Linked DNA regions of Robertmurraya sp. FSL R5-0851. The protein of the gene in region 1 interacts with the protein of each later gene in a pairwise test. Links are inferred from orthologs where the notes say so. Each region holds a gene or a part of one and is shown on either strand. Other genes may lie near its edges.

What was found. The genes of interacting proteins can lie anywhere in the genome.
Region 2: the proteins of ndk (region 1) and MKX65_RS23570 interact in binary tests that used the Escherichia coli proteins (3 or more experiments, as listed by UniProt). The link is inferred for Robertmurraya sp. FSL R5-0851 from one-to-one orthologs.

Annotation. Positions count from the first base shown.
Region 1 is NZ_JBBOOE010000001.1:3,028,150-3,030,900, forward strand. What follows is about bases 1-2,688. They hold ndk (nucleoside-diphosphate kinase), read right to left. Parts: upstream 1,724-2,688; coding sequence 1,277-1,723; downstream 1-1,276. Other genes in these bases: aroC (chorismate synthase), read right to left, coding at 1-218; MKX65_RS15585 (CheR family methyltransferase), read right to left, coding at 333-1,109; hepT (heptaprenyl diphosphate synthase component II), read right to left, coding at 1,816-2,688. Also shown: more of hepT, read right to left, coding at 2,689-2,751. UniProt on the Escherichia coli protein: Major role in the synthesis of nucleoside triphosphates other than ATP. The ATP gamma phosphate is transferred to the NDP beta phosphate via a ping-pong mechanism, using a phosphorylated active-site intermediate.
Region 2 is NZ_JBBOOE010000001.1:4,626,343-4,629,965, forward strand. The notes cover bases 733-3,623. They hold MKX65_RS23570 (uracil-DNA glycosylase), read right to left. Parts: upstream 2,566-3,623; coding sequence 1,900-2,565; downstream 733-1,899. Other genes in these bases: gerQ (spore coat protein GerQ), read left to right, coding at 733-917; MKX65_RS23555 (DUF423 domain-containing protein), read right to left, coding at 968-1,339; MKX65_RS23560 (YwdI family protein), read right to left, coding at 1,358-1,645; MKX65_RS23565 (uracil-DNA glycosylase), read right to left, coding at 1,725-1,883; MKX65_RS23575 (DUF4230 domain-containing protein), read right to left, coding at 2,555-3,289. In the rest of the region: MKX65_RS23545 (cell wall hydrolase), read left to right, coding at 1-344; more of gerQ, read left to right, coding at 372-732. UniProt on the Escherichia coli protein: Excises uracil residues from the DNA which can arise as a result of misincorporation of dUMP residues by DNA polymerase or due to deamination of cytosine.

The sequences.
Region 1 (2,751 bases):
GCTACAGGTGATGCAAGTGTTAATCCATGTCTGACACCGCTTGTAATATGTACAGTATCCTTTTCAATTTGCATTCTTCTACCGCGACCATGCCCTTTTTGTCTTCTTGCTAATTCTTTGTCAATGTCCTCTGCAAGAAGCGGCATTCCTGCTGGTAAACCTTCAATAATTGTTGTTAATTGTGGACCGTGTGACTCTCCTGCTGTTAAATATCTCATTTCTCTTTCCCCCTTCAACTCATTAAAGGATTATTTCTCAATATAACATATGTCCTTAAATAAACATAGCAGAAATTTGTGAATTTACAAAAAAAGAAGCCAAATTTTTGGCCCCTATCTTCTACGATAAAAAAAAGTGTCTTCTGTTTCAAGTCCATATACAGATGGATTAAAGATTTGCTCGGTACTACCGACAAAGAAAATCCCTTCCTGTCTCAATGCCTCACTGAATTTATAGTATAATACATCTTTCGCTTCTTCCGTAAAATAAATTAATACGTTTCGACACACAATCAAGTCAAAAGGCCCTCCAAAAGGATCAGCAAGTAAATTCTGCTTCTTAAATGTTACCGTCTTTTTGATATCGTCAGAAATCTTAAAGAAACTTCCATCCTGTGTGAAAAATTTCTTTTTCATTTCGGAAGGTACTTCATTCAAAGAACGTTCTGGATACATGCCGATCTTTGCTCTTTCTATTACATTATCATCGATATCAGTAGCCAAAACTTGAATCTGTGAAAGTGGCATAAAGTTTGAAAGGATCATGGCAATTGTATACGGTTCCTCACCTGTTGAACAAGCAGCACTCCACACCTTCAGACGCTTATTCTTCTCTATTAGTTTAGGAAGAATTTTCGTTTCTAATACTTCCCATCGTTTCCCATTTCGATAAAATTCCGACACATTGATCGTCATACGATCAAGAAACTCATTTAATAATAGCTTGTCCTGACTAATTGCTAAGTAATAGTCCTGAAATGAGCGAAACCCTTTTTTTTCATATAGAGAAATTAAGCGCCTTTTCATTTGTGCTTCTTTGTATAACGACAAATCAATCCCAGTCTTTTTCTTTATATTTATAATAAATTGTTCATAATCATTTCCCAGCATACTTTTTCTCCCCTGAACTTGAACTTTTCTATCTGTATGTATTATTATAGCGAAATTCAATAAAAAAGGAGAAAAATTATGTGAGAAAAGCCTTGGGTATTTTTTACTCCTATGTTTTGAATACGGTTACAAAAAAGAGACTTGTAAAAAACAAGTCTCTTTTAGTATTAATAAGCCCAATTGTTTATAAGCTTGTTATATGAAAGAAGTTCCTCTTCTTTAAAGAATAAAGCGATTTCTCTTTCAGCACTTGCAGCTGAATCTGATCCATGGATAATATTTTTCCCAACAATCACAGCAAAGTCCCCACGGATGGTTCCCGGTTGAGAATCCTTTGGATTTGTTGCACCCATCATTTGGCGTGCAGCAGCAATTACATTTTCCCCTTCCCAAACCATTGCGAAAACAGGACCTGAAGTGATAAAGTCAACCAACTCACCGAAGAAAGGGCGTTCTTTATGTTCACCGTAATGCTGTTCAGCTAACTCATTAGAAATCAGCATTAACTTTGCACCCACTAATTGAAAGCCCTTTCTCTCAAAACGTCCAACTATTTCACCAATCAAATTGCGTTGGACCCCATCTGGTTTAACCATTAAAAATGTTTTCTCCATCAGTTACACTCCTCTATGATTCGTATATGTATATGATTGCCAATAAACAATCCACGAAAATCGTAACATAGTTATAACTGATTTCGCAACATTTAAAATTTTCGTTTACCTATGTACACAGCTATATCTCTTAACGTCTTTTTGGCACGGTTATTTGGTAATTGATTTAATACATCAATCGCCTTGTGTAAGTACCGATCACTTATAGAAAGTGATCGCTCAATCGCATCAGAATTCTTTATTGCACGGATAATCTCTTCAATTTCTGCGGATGAAGTATGTTCATGAACAGCAGTAATTTTTTTACGTAAAGAATTATCTTCCATTGCAAACAATACTGGTAGGGTAATATTCCCTTGTAATAAGTCTCCTCCAGCTGGTTTACCTAATTGCTCTTCCGTACCCGTAAAGTCCAGAACATCATCCGTGATTTGAAAAGACATACCTACATAATATCCAAACTGATACAGCTTCTTGTGAATCTCTTCATCCACGTTTGCTGCCACCGCCCCGAGTTGACAGCTAGCTGCAATCAATAAAGCTGTTTTTCGCTTAATACGCAGCAGATAGTCACGTAGTGTTTGATTGTAATCATATTTAAATTTTATTTGCTCAATTTCCCCAACACATAACTGAACAATCGTTTCAGAGAGAATTTGGTGAGCAAGTGGGTTTTTAATATTTGTCATTAATTCTAGCGATCTGGCAAAAATATAGTCGCCTGTATACATCGCAATCCGATTATCCCATTTGGCTTTAATGGTTGGCTGGCCGCGTCTAAGTTCTGCATCGTCAATGACATCGTCATGAACAAGTGAAGCCATATGGATAAGTTCTAGCGCTACTGCCACGTTCTTCATTCCATGTATATCATAGTCGCCAAACTTTCCTGACAGCAAAACAAAAACAGGGCGAATTCTCTTCCCCCCTGCTTGCAACAAGTGTAGAGATGCTTGACGAAGAAGAGGTGACTCAGCCTCCACCGTATCTTCTAGTGTTTTCTCAATTATATTAATATCTGAGTTTAA
Region 2 (3,623 bases), 1.6 Mb from region 1 along the record:
ATTTAGGTATGCTGTTAGTTGGAAATGTTGGTGTGAACAGAGTAAGAGGACAGTGTCTGGATTTTAAAGACATTCGTGACATACAAAAAATGGTCTTTCAGCGTCCGGGTGGATTTGAAGCAACCGTCAAAGGTTACTTTTACCAAGCTGCAAGAAAAAATGAGATAAAGCTTGCAAGACGTGTAATAAAAGGGGAGCGATTTCATCCCGCTTCAAATGCTCTTTGGTTTTTTAGACCATCGGGCCCTTGTCCCGCTCAGTGGTATAACCAGTGGAACACAGGTCGTTTTAAGGCACACTGCTTCTTCAGTCCATCCCAGCAGGATTGTCCAAAAGTATATTAAATACGATTACTAATTGGAGGGATTTCTTTGTCACAAAATTATGATCCAAATGCTTTCTACAGACAAACAGGGTACCAACAACCTTATTTTGGAGCCCCCATCCAGCCAAGTGCACCAAAATATCCGCCAGCAGGCCAAGTAGCCGGCGCTGGCACCGGTGCGCCTACATACGGTGCACCCCAAGCATATCCTACTATGCCAGCGGGTTCAACACTTCCACCTGCTGGAGCTGTTCCAGGTTACACAGGCGCCTTTAACGCGCCAACAGCTGGTCCTCAAGTGCCAGGTATGCTGCCGCTAGAGGAATCGTATATTGAAAACATCTTTCGTCTAAACAAAGGAAAGCTAACTACTGTGTACACCAATTTTGACGGAAACGATGAAGGCTTAGCAAGGACCTTTAAGGGAATTATTGAAGCTGCTGGGCGTGATCACTTAATCTTAAGCGATCCACAAACCGGTATGCGATACTTAATTCCAATGGTATACTTCGCCTATGCAACCTTTGATGAGGAACTTGAGTATGACTATCCTGGCTTTGTTCCTGGATTAGCTTCTTATCCTCCTCGCTAATAACGCATAAAAACAGGAGCATCCTTCAATTGCAGGATGCTCCTTGTTGTTTACAAATATTTTACTGCTGCTACTATGATTAAAATCCATGCAGCTAAAAACGCCAAGCCCCCTAATGGTGTAATTGCACCAAGGATGCTAATTTTCGTTAATGTCATAACGTACAAGCTACCTGAAAAAAGAATGATACCAATTAACATCATCCAGCCTGACCAAGATAAAAGCGCGTTTGCCGGCAAGCGTCCAAGCAATACACCTACAATCAGTAAGCCAGTAGCATGAAACATTTGATACGTGACTCCGGTTTTCCAAATCTCTAAATATTTTTGTTCCACTCGACCTTCTAGACCATGGGCCCCGAAAGCCCCCAATGCCACTGCTAAAAAAGCATTAATGGCTCCAATGATAATAAATGTTTTCAACCTCTCCACCTCATTATGTTAAAAATCAAACAGTGAATCTCCATTGCTTTCATCGTCTATTTGCAACTTTTTCGGCTGTGTTTGAAGGGGTGAAGGAGTTAGAATTTGCCTTTCGTTTGTTGGAATCACAGGATTTACTCGAGGTAGCTCACGTCTGGTCTCACCCGATTGGCTTTCAAGGACAAGCTCGCATAACGTTTTGATCGCTTGAACTCGTTCTCTCACTTGTGAATTCGTCCCACTTGCTTTGGCTGCCAGCAGCTCCTGTTCCATTTTTAAAAGTAGCTTTTGCACACTAATATCCAATTCATTCACCTCATACCCTTGTCTACCCTATAGTATACGACCTGTCACTGATATTTCCAAAGAATAGCGTTACTTTTTCTCAAAACGAAGGCAAGCCTGTCCCGAAGCTTTTCATTACTTCTACCGACGGAAGCTGCCTTGTTTTAAATCCAAATGCTTTGCATCCCTTTGGAAAATGAGGATCCCAGGTCACGTAGAAATACTGACACTTAAAGCAGTCCTTTCTTTCTACCTTCATGTAATCCCCTCCTATCTCATTTGATGGTCCAATCAATCTCTGTGTAGCCCTTCTCTTTCAGCCAGTCATTTGCCTTTGAAAACGGTCGGCTCCCAAAGAAGCCACGATGAGCAGAAAGTGGGCTTGGATGCGGAGCTTCAATGATATGATGGTGGTCCGAAATCAATCTCTTTTTCTCTTGTGCAGGTTTCCCCCATAGCACAAACACCATCGGTTTCTGTCTTTCACTAAGCTTGGTAATCACTGCATCCGTGAAGATTTCCCAGCCCATTTTTTTATGAGAATGTGCCTGACCTGATCGAACGGTTAAGACCGTGTTTAACAAAAGAACCCCTTCATCGGCCCATTTTTTTAAATACCCGTGGTTTGGTACGGGTGCGCCAACATCATTCTGTAACTCTTTGAAAATATTTTTTAACGATGGAGGCGTAGGAACACCTGGCAGGACCGAGAAGCTCAGGCCATGAGCTTGCTCTGGGCCGTGATAAGGATCCTGACCAAGTATGACGACCTTCACCTGCTCATACCTTGTGTACTGTAATGCAGAAAAGATGTGCTCTCTTTTCGGATAGACCGTATACTGTTCATACTCCTCTTCAATCATGTGTTCTAGCTTAGTGAAGTATTCCTTTTTAAACTCGTCCCCGATGTAGGACTCCCAGCCATTCCAATTACTCTTCATATGTGATCACCGTTCGATATCCAAGGGCTGAGAAAAACTCCGTAAATGTTTTCTCTGCATTTTGTTCTGCCACCTGAATGAGCCCTTGAGAAATGGCCTCTTCCTTTACAAGCCCCTTGGCCTCCTCTGCGAGCTCGTAAGCCTCATTCCAATTCACTTCATTCCGAAAGATTCCTTCCACGGAAAACACCTGAGCTTGGTCAAAATCTAGTGTGGGCTCTTGGATAATAGAGGCTTGTGGAAGCTTGATTTCTATTATCTTCTCTTCTTCGTTAACATGGAGATTGGTCTCAGTGATTCCCGCTAAGTCGACTCCCGCTGTAACAGTGCCTGGGATAATAAGAAGAAACTTTCTTTTTGTTCCCGGAAGATTTGTGCTAATATCCTTCCCAAACAGCTGGTTGTCCTCTTTTTCAATTACCGCCTTCACGTACGCCTGTGATGACGCTAGGGACGACAAGTCTTTTATTTGCTCTATGAAACTACCCGATTGTACGGTAGCTTGATGGGTCCCTTTTATCGTGAAAATGATTCCGATTATAACTAGAATGGAGAGGACCATTCCCAACAACTTCCATACTATTGATTTCGGAATACCTCTCACTTTTGATTGATTGTGATGGTGTATCTCGTTGAATGCAAGCGAGGCCGCCATTTGTTGCTTCGCTTCCGTAAGCTCCTTCTGCAAGGCCTCTAATTGCGACTGTACCTCTTTCTCGTTCATCTTCACCCTCCTTACAAACTCCTAGAATTTATTATAACGGTTGACGATGGATTTTGTAGAATTTTGCAGAAAGAAGTCGTATAGAAGATATTAGTAGATTAAATATGATGGCTTGTCCTTAATCGAGTGACCAGCAAAAGTGGAATAAGCGGAGAATTTCCGGTTAGATACAGATTGGAGCTTATTTCGGGGGAAATAAGCGGAGGTTTTCCACTTATGCAAAGCAAAATCTCCTTTTTTTCGTAGTTTTTGAGCCAATAGGCGGAATCTCTCCTTCTATTTAGGGCTTTTTTAACCATAATCACTATTTAAGCGGAATTTCTCCGTCTATTTA